DNA from 2 places in the Vannielia sp. ABF1_015 genome. Region 2 is predicted to be linked to the other one. Evidence: riboswitches for the same ligand, from Rfam matches in the RefSeq annotation. Region 2 holds a riboswitch; the other holds the start of a gene.
The links. Region 2 has a riboswitch for cobalamin ahead of nrdH (glutaredoxin-like protein NrdH). Riboswitches for the same ligand answer to the same signal wherever they lie in the genome.
Positions count from the first base shown of each region.

Region 1 (3,397 bases), 810 kb from region 2:
AACGCGGCCACCATTCACGGCTGGGCCATCCCGGCGGCGACGGACATCGCCTTTGCCCTCGGCGTTCTTGCCCTGCTCGGATCCCGCGTGCCGGCCTCGCTCAAGATCTTCCTGCTGACTCTGGCGATCCTCGATGACATGGGGGCCATCCTCATCATCGCGCTGTTCTATACCGCCGAACTGAAGATTGATTACCTCTTCCTTGCCTGCATCCCGCTGGCGCTGATGATCTGGCGCAACATGCGCGGGGCGCACCGGGTTGCACCGATCCTGCTGCTCGGCGTTGCGCTCTGGGTGCTGGTGCTCAAATCGGGCGTGCACGCCACGCTCGCCGGGGTGGTAACGGCCTTCTGCATTCCGCTGAAAGACAAGTGGAACAAGTCGCCCCTGCACTCGCTGGAGCACGGCCTTTCGCCCTATGTGCTCTACGTGATCGTCCCAATCTTCGCCTTCGCCAACGCCGGCGTGGTGCTGAAGGGCATGTCCTTCGGGGCGCTGCTCGATCCGGTGCCGCTTGGCGTGGCGCTCGGCCTGATCGTGGGCAAGCAAGTGGGCGTCTTTGGCACCACTTGGCTGATGGTCAAGATGGGGCTCGCCAAGCTGCCCTTCGGGGTCACATGGGCCCATATCTACGGGCTCGCCTGCCTCGCCGGGATCGGCTTCACCATGTCGCTCTTTATCGGCTCGCTCTCCTTCGACGATGCCGCGCTGATGAACGAGGTGCGCCTTGGCGTGCTGCTCGGGTCCGGCGTGTCGGCGCTCATCGGCTACTTCGTTCTGCGGGCGGTAACGCGCCCCGGTGAAGCCGAGGTGGCCGAGGCGCTCAACCAGCCGGGCGCAGCCGAGCGGGCGGAAGCCGCGGCGGAGTAGTCAGCCACCACCAACCCCATCGGCAGCGCGCCCTTTTTGGGCCTGCGCTGCCGACCCCGGGGGCAAAAGCGCCCGACATGGCGTCAAAGCCCACCCCCCCGGCGGTGCTGCCCAAGGGTTAACGAATCCCTTGCGCCTGCCGTCCCTCCTGCGCTACCCCCCAAATTGCTTCGGTTCGGGCGCAAGCCCGGAGCAAAAGGGAACGTGGTGCGGGAAGAACTCCCAATGCCACGACTGCCCCCGCAACTGTGAGCGGAGAGCGAGGCCGACGGGCCACTGGGGGAGAACCCCCGGGAAGGCCGGCCATCTCGCAATGACCCGCAAGTCAGGAGACCTGCCGAGGCGATCACCCTGAACCCGTGCGAGGGGCGCGGCGTCAACGGTCTGTTCCGTAGCGGTGACGAAAGCACCGTCCGCGGAAGGCCCCGCCATTCCAAAGACACCTCACCACACCGGCCTCTGTCATGGGGGCCGCATGACAAGGACTTTGGGCGCCATGAAGAGCCTCCTCGCCACCACAGCCACCCTCGCGCTTGCCGCCTCCGCGCTCACCGCGCAGGAGGCTTATGAACTCGACACGATCACCGTCACCGCCGACCTGTCGGGCGAGACAGAGACTGAGCGCACCGGCGCGACCGTCGAAGTCACCACCCGCGACGAGTTGGAAACGGCAGGCGATGATGACCTTGCCACCTACCTCTCCCGCCAGCCCGGCCTTTCGCTTGCCGCTGCCGGCGGCCCCGGCGGGCTGGCCGACATCCGGATGCGCGGGCTGCACCAGAAATACGTGAAAGTGCAGATCGACGGCATCGACGTGCTGGACCCATCCTCCCCCTCGCCCTCCTATGACTTCGGCTTGATGGGCACCTCCGGCCTTGGCCGCATCGAGGTCCTGAAAGGCTCGCAATCGGCGCAATACGGCTCCTCCGCCGTCGCCGGGGTGATCTCGCTGCAAAGCCGCCGCGCAACCGAGGAGGGCACCCACGTCTACCTTGAAGGCGAGGTTGGCAGCTTCGATAGCTTCGGCACCTCCGCAACGATCACCAGCAAGGGCACCCGGCACAACTTTGCCGTCACCCTCGCGCGGCTCGAGTTTGGCGGGTTTTCCTCTGCCGATGAGAATGACGGCAACACCGAGGCCGATGGCTTCTCGTCGCTGCGCCTGTCGTTCAATGGCGAATATGCCCTGTCCGATGCACTCACCATCGGCCTTGTGGGCTTTGCCGAAAAGAGCACAGTGGCGATCGATGGCGGCTTCCCCTTCGGCGACACCGACGAAGAAACCGATGGCACCTCCAACGGGCTGCGCGCCTTTGCCCGCTACGAGGCTGGCGCGGTGACCCACCAGTTCGAGGCCACCTATTACGACATCGAGCGGGACTACGCGGTCTCGAGCAACCGCTACGAGGGCGAGCGCCAAGGGCTGCGCTATCTTGGCCAAGCCACGCTGTCGCCCGCCGTGGAGCTCAACTTCGGCGCCGATTACACCGAAGAGGAGTTTGTCTCCGCCACCTTCATCACCGCTGAGGGCAAGCAAAACACCACCGGCGTCTTTGCCGAGGTGAACTGGGCCGCCTCCAGCCAGCTCGACCTCTCCGCCGCCCTGCGGCACGACGCGCAAAACCGCTTTGGCGGCCACACCACCGGCCGTCTGGCGCTGGCATGGCGCCCGCAGGAAGACCTCATCCTGCGTGCCTCGCTCGCCACCGGCTTCCGCGCCCCCTCGCTCTACGAGCTCTACGCGCCGTTCTACGGCAATGACACGCTGACGCCCGAAACCTCGCGCAGCGCCGAGCTGGGCATCGAAAAGCGGCTGGGCGGCGATGACTTTGTGAAGGCCACCCTGTTCTACACCGAGGTCGAAGACCTGATCGGATCCGACGCAGCCTTCGTCTACACCCAGATCCCCGGCACCTCCGTGGCCAAGGGGCTGGAGCTTTCGGGCCGCGTGGCGCTTTCCGATAGGGCGGCGCTCTTCGGGGCCTATACCTACACCGAAAGCGAGGATCCGGATGGCGAGCGCCAACTCCGCGTGCCCCGCCATGATCTGGTGCTCGGCGTCGAGGCCGATTTCGCCCCGCGCTGGAGCTTCAGCGGTGAAGTGCAGCACGTTGCCGATGTGCTCGACGTTGACGCGCAAACCTTCGTTCGCCCGATCGAGGGAGACGATTACACCCTCGTCAACGCCATGGTCACCTATGAGATCAACGATGGGGCCGAGGCCTACTTCCGCATCGAGAACCTGACCGATGCCGAGTATCAAACCGTCAATGGTTACGGTCAGGCCGATCGGGCCTTCTACGTGGGCCTCCGTGCCAAGTTCTAACCTCATCGGAGCGCTCGCGCTCTGGTTCGCGGGGGCCGTGATGGCCCTCGCTGCACCGCCCGAACGGGTGGTGTCGATCAACCTCTGCACCGACCAGTTGGCACTGGCCATCGCCGCGCCGGGCCAACTCGTTTCCGTCACCCGGATGCTTCAAGGCGACGACTCCGCCTTCGCCGAGCAGGCCCGTGCCCTACCGGGCAA
Region 1 covers NZ_JBSWXT010000001.1:784,410-787,806, forward strand. Annotated here, with positions in the region: gene nhaA (Na+/H+ antiporter NhaA) at 1-870, shown strand, start outside; cobalamin riboswitch at 1,025-1,226, shown strand; gene ACXAG6_RS04080 (TonB-dependent receptor plug domain-containing protein) at 1,367-3,196, shown strand; gene ACXAG6_RS04085 (ABC transporter substrate-binding protein) at 3,237-3,397, shown strand, end outside.
Region 1: it holds a riboswitch for cobalamin, as region 2 does, so the genes downstream of both, ACXAG6_RS04080 (TonB-dependent receptor plug domain-containing protein) here and nrdH (glutaredoxin-like protein NrdH) in region 2, are expected to answer to the same signal.

Region 2 (3,397 bases):
CCATTGCAGCAGGCTGCGCATTGCACGCAGCCCGCGAGGCTCGGCTTCCAAAAACCATGGTCATGGACGGATCAACGAGAAAGGACGGATCCATGAATGAGAACCAACTGAAAACCCGGCTCGATGCTGGCCCCCTCATCTGCGCCGAGGGCTTCCTCTTCGAGCTGGAGCGGCGCGGCTATCTCACGGCGGGCGAGTTTGTGCCCGAGGTGGCGTTGGAACACCCCGATGCGCTGCGCAACCTGCATGTCGATTTTCAGCGGGCGGGCAGCGATATTGTCGAGGCGTTCACCTACAACGGCCACCGCGAGAAGATGCGGGTGATCGGCAAGGAAGACCTGCTGGAGCCGCTCAACCGCGCCGCGCTAAAGATCGCCCGCGAGGTTGCCGATGCAAAGCCGGGCAACCTGATGGCAGGCAATATCTCGAACACCAACATCTGGTCGCCGGACGACGGGGCGAAGCAGGCCGAGGTGCGGGCGATGTTTGAAGAAATGGTCGGCTGGGCCGTCGATGAAGGGGCCGATATCATCATCGGCGAAACCTTCTACTATGCGGGCGAGGCGCTTTGCGCGCTTGAGGTGGCTCGCGCCTCCGGCCTCCCGGTCGTTCTGACCCTCGCCCCCATGGCGGCCAGCGAGATGATGGACGGCACAGGCATTGTGGAAACCTGTCAGCAGTTGGAACAGGGCGGCGCAGATGTTGTTGGCCTCAACTGCTTTCGCGGGCCGCAAACCATGATGCCGTGGCTGCGCAAGGTGCGTGCGGCGGTGTCCTGCCATGTCGGTGCCCTCCCGATCCCCTATCGCACGCGCGCGGATGAACCGACCTTCTTCAACCTGAGCGACACCGGCGATTGCACCTGCCCGGCGCCCCATGGCCGCACCTTCCCGACCGCGCTCGATCCGATGTTTTGCAATCGTTACGAGATCGGGGCCTTCGCGCGTGACGCCTTCGCGCTGGGCGTCAACTATCTCGGCGTCTGCTGCGGGGCCAACCCGATGCTGATCCGCGAAGTTTCGGAAGCGGTCGGGCGCACCACCGAGGCCAGCCGTTACTCTGAGCGCATGGAAAATCACTTCATGTATGGCACCAACGCCCGGCTCCCCGCCCACATCAAGGCCCTTGGCGAAACCGCCTGATTGGCAAGGCCCGGCGGCCCGATCCGCCGCCGGGCCACGTGGTGCCGCAGGCGCGATGCAGAATTTTCACCCGGCGGCACCGATCTACATGTTGACAGCTCACCGCGATAAGCATCTATATGATGTTGCTTTGGTGCCTGTGATTCACGTCACAGGTGAAAAGGGAAGCCGGTGAAAGACCGGCGCTGCCCCCGCAACTGTAAGCGGCAAGCCGAGGCCCGTAACCACTGATGCATCCACGCATCGGGAAGGGGGCCAAGGCGGTTGAGCCGCAAAGCCAGGAGACCTGCCAAGGCAACACGACGACGAGTGCGGGCGGAGGGCCCGGGCGCGTGAACGGAGCCTGTAAGGGCCATCCGCTTCATGTCCCTGCTCCCCTGCCTAACAAAACAACTATGGGGACAGAGCAATGACAATCACCGTTTATTCCAAGCCTTCCTGCGTGCAATGCAGCGCCACCACCCGTGCGCTCGACGCGCGCGGCCTGCCTTACGAGGTCGTCGACCTGACAGAAGACGCGGGCGCGATGGAGCACGTCACCGGGCTGGGCTATCGCCAAGCCCCCGTTGTGATCGCCGGAGAGGATCACTGGGCAGGCTTTCGCCCCGACATGATCGGTCGGCTGTCCTGAGCCATGGGCGGGCTGGTCTACTATTCGAGCCGGTCGAACAACACGCACCGGCTGATTGAACGCTTGGGCCTGCCCGCCACCCGCCTGCCGCAACGGCCCGAAGACCCGCTCCCCGCGATCGACAGCCCCTTCGTGTTGATCTGCCCGACCTTCGCAGATGGTCAGGGCCGCGGCGCGGTGCCAAAGCCGGTGATCCGGCTACTGAACGACCCAGGCGCACGCCGCCTGCTGCGCGGCGTCATCGCCGGTGGCAACCGCAACTTCGGCGCCAGCTTTGCCCTTGCGGGCAAGATCATCGCCGCCAAATGCAACGTCCCGCTGCTCTACCGCTTCGAGCTGGCCGGAACCCCCGAAGACACCGCCCGCATCCGTGACGGGCTGGCCCGTTTCTGGGCCGAGCAAGAGGTAACACCATGCTTGACGCAAGCGAAACCGCCGATCTGGACTACCACGCGCTGAACGCGTTGCTGAACCTCTACGACGCGCAAGGAAACATCCAGTTCGAGGCCGACCGGATGGCGGCGCGGCAGTATTTTTTGCAGCACGTCAACCAGAACACCGTGTTCTTCCACTCGCTCGATGAGAAGCTGGGTTACCTTGTGGACGAGGGCTATTACGAGCCGGAAGTGCTGGACCAGTATTCGCGCAACTTCCAGCGGGCGATCTGGGATGCGGCTTATGCCAAGAAATTCCGCTTTCCCACCTTCCTCGGCGCCTTCAAGTATTACACCTCCTACACGCTGAAAACGCGGGACGGGCAGCGCTACCTCGAGCGCTACGAGGACCGGGTGGTGATGAACGCCCTCGCATTGGCGCGCGGCGACGAGGCGCTGGCGATGCAGCTGATGGAAGAGATCCTCGAGGGCCGTTTCCAGCCCGCCACGCCCACCTTTCTGAACGCGGGCAAGAAGGCGCGGGGCGAGTTCGTTTCCTGCTTCCTGCTGCGGCTCGAAGACAACATGGAAAGCATCGGGCGCGGCATCAACTCGGCGCTGCAACTCTCCAAACGCGGCGGCGGCGTGGCTCTGATGCTCACCAACATCCGCGAGCACGGCGCCCCGATCAAGGGGATCGAAAACCAGTCCTCCGGCGTGATCCCGGTCATGAAGCTGCTTGAGGATTCCTTCAGCTACGCCAACCAGCTCGGCGCGCGGCAGGGGGCGGGGGCCGTCTATCTCAACGCCCACCACCCCGACATCCTGCGCTTTCTCGACACCAAGCGCGAGAACGCCGACGAGAAGATCCGGATCAAGACGCTGAGCCTTGGCGTGGTCATCCCCGATGTGACCTTCGAATTGGCGAAGAAGAACGAGGATATGTATCTCTTCTCGCCCCATGACGTTGAGCGCGTCTATGGCTGCGCCTTCTCCGAGATTTCCGTCACCGAAGAATATGACGAGATGGTCGACAACCCGAAGATCCGGAAGCGTAAGATCAACGCCCGCGCCTTCTTCCAGACCCTCGCAGAGATCCAGTTTGAAAGCGGTTACCCCTACATCATGTTCGAGGACACGGTGAACAAGGCCAACCCCATCGCGGGCCGCATCGCCATGTCGAACCTCTGTTCCGAGATCCTCCAGGTCAACGAGGCGTCGGCCTTCAATGACGATCTGAGCTATGCGCA
Region 2 covers NZ_JBSWXT010000001.1:1,594,102-1,597,498, reverse strand. Annotated here, with positions in the region: gene ACXAG6_RS08000 (homocysteine S-methyltransferase family protein) at 93-1,142, shown strand; cobalamin riboswitch at 1,257-1,450, shown strand; gene nrdH (glutaredoxin-like protein NrdH) at 1,552-1,773, shown strand; gene nrdI (class Ib ribonucleoside-diphosphate reductase assembly flavoprotein NrdI) at 1,777-2,232, shown strand; gene nrdE (class 1b ribonucleoside-diphosphate reductase subunit alpha) at 2,187-3,397, shown strand, end outside.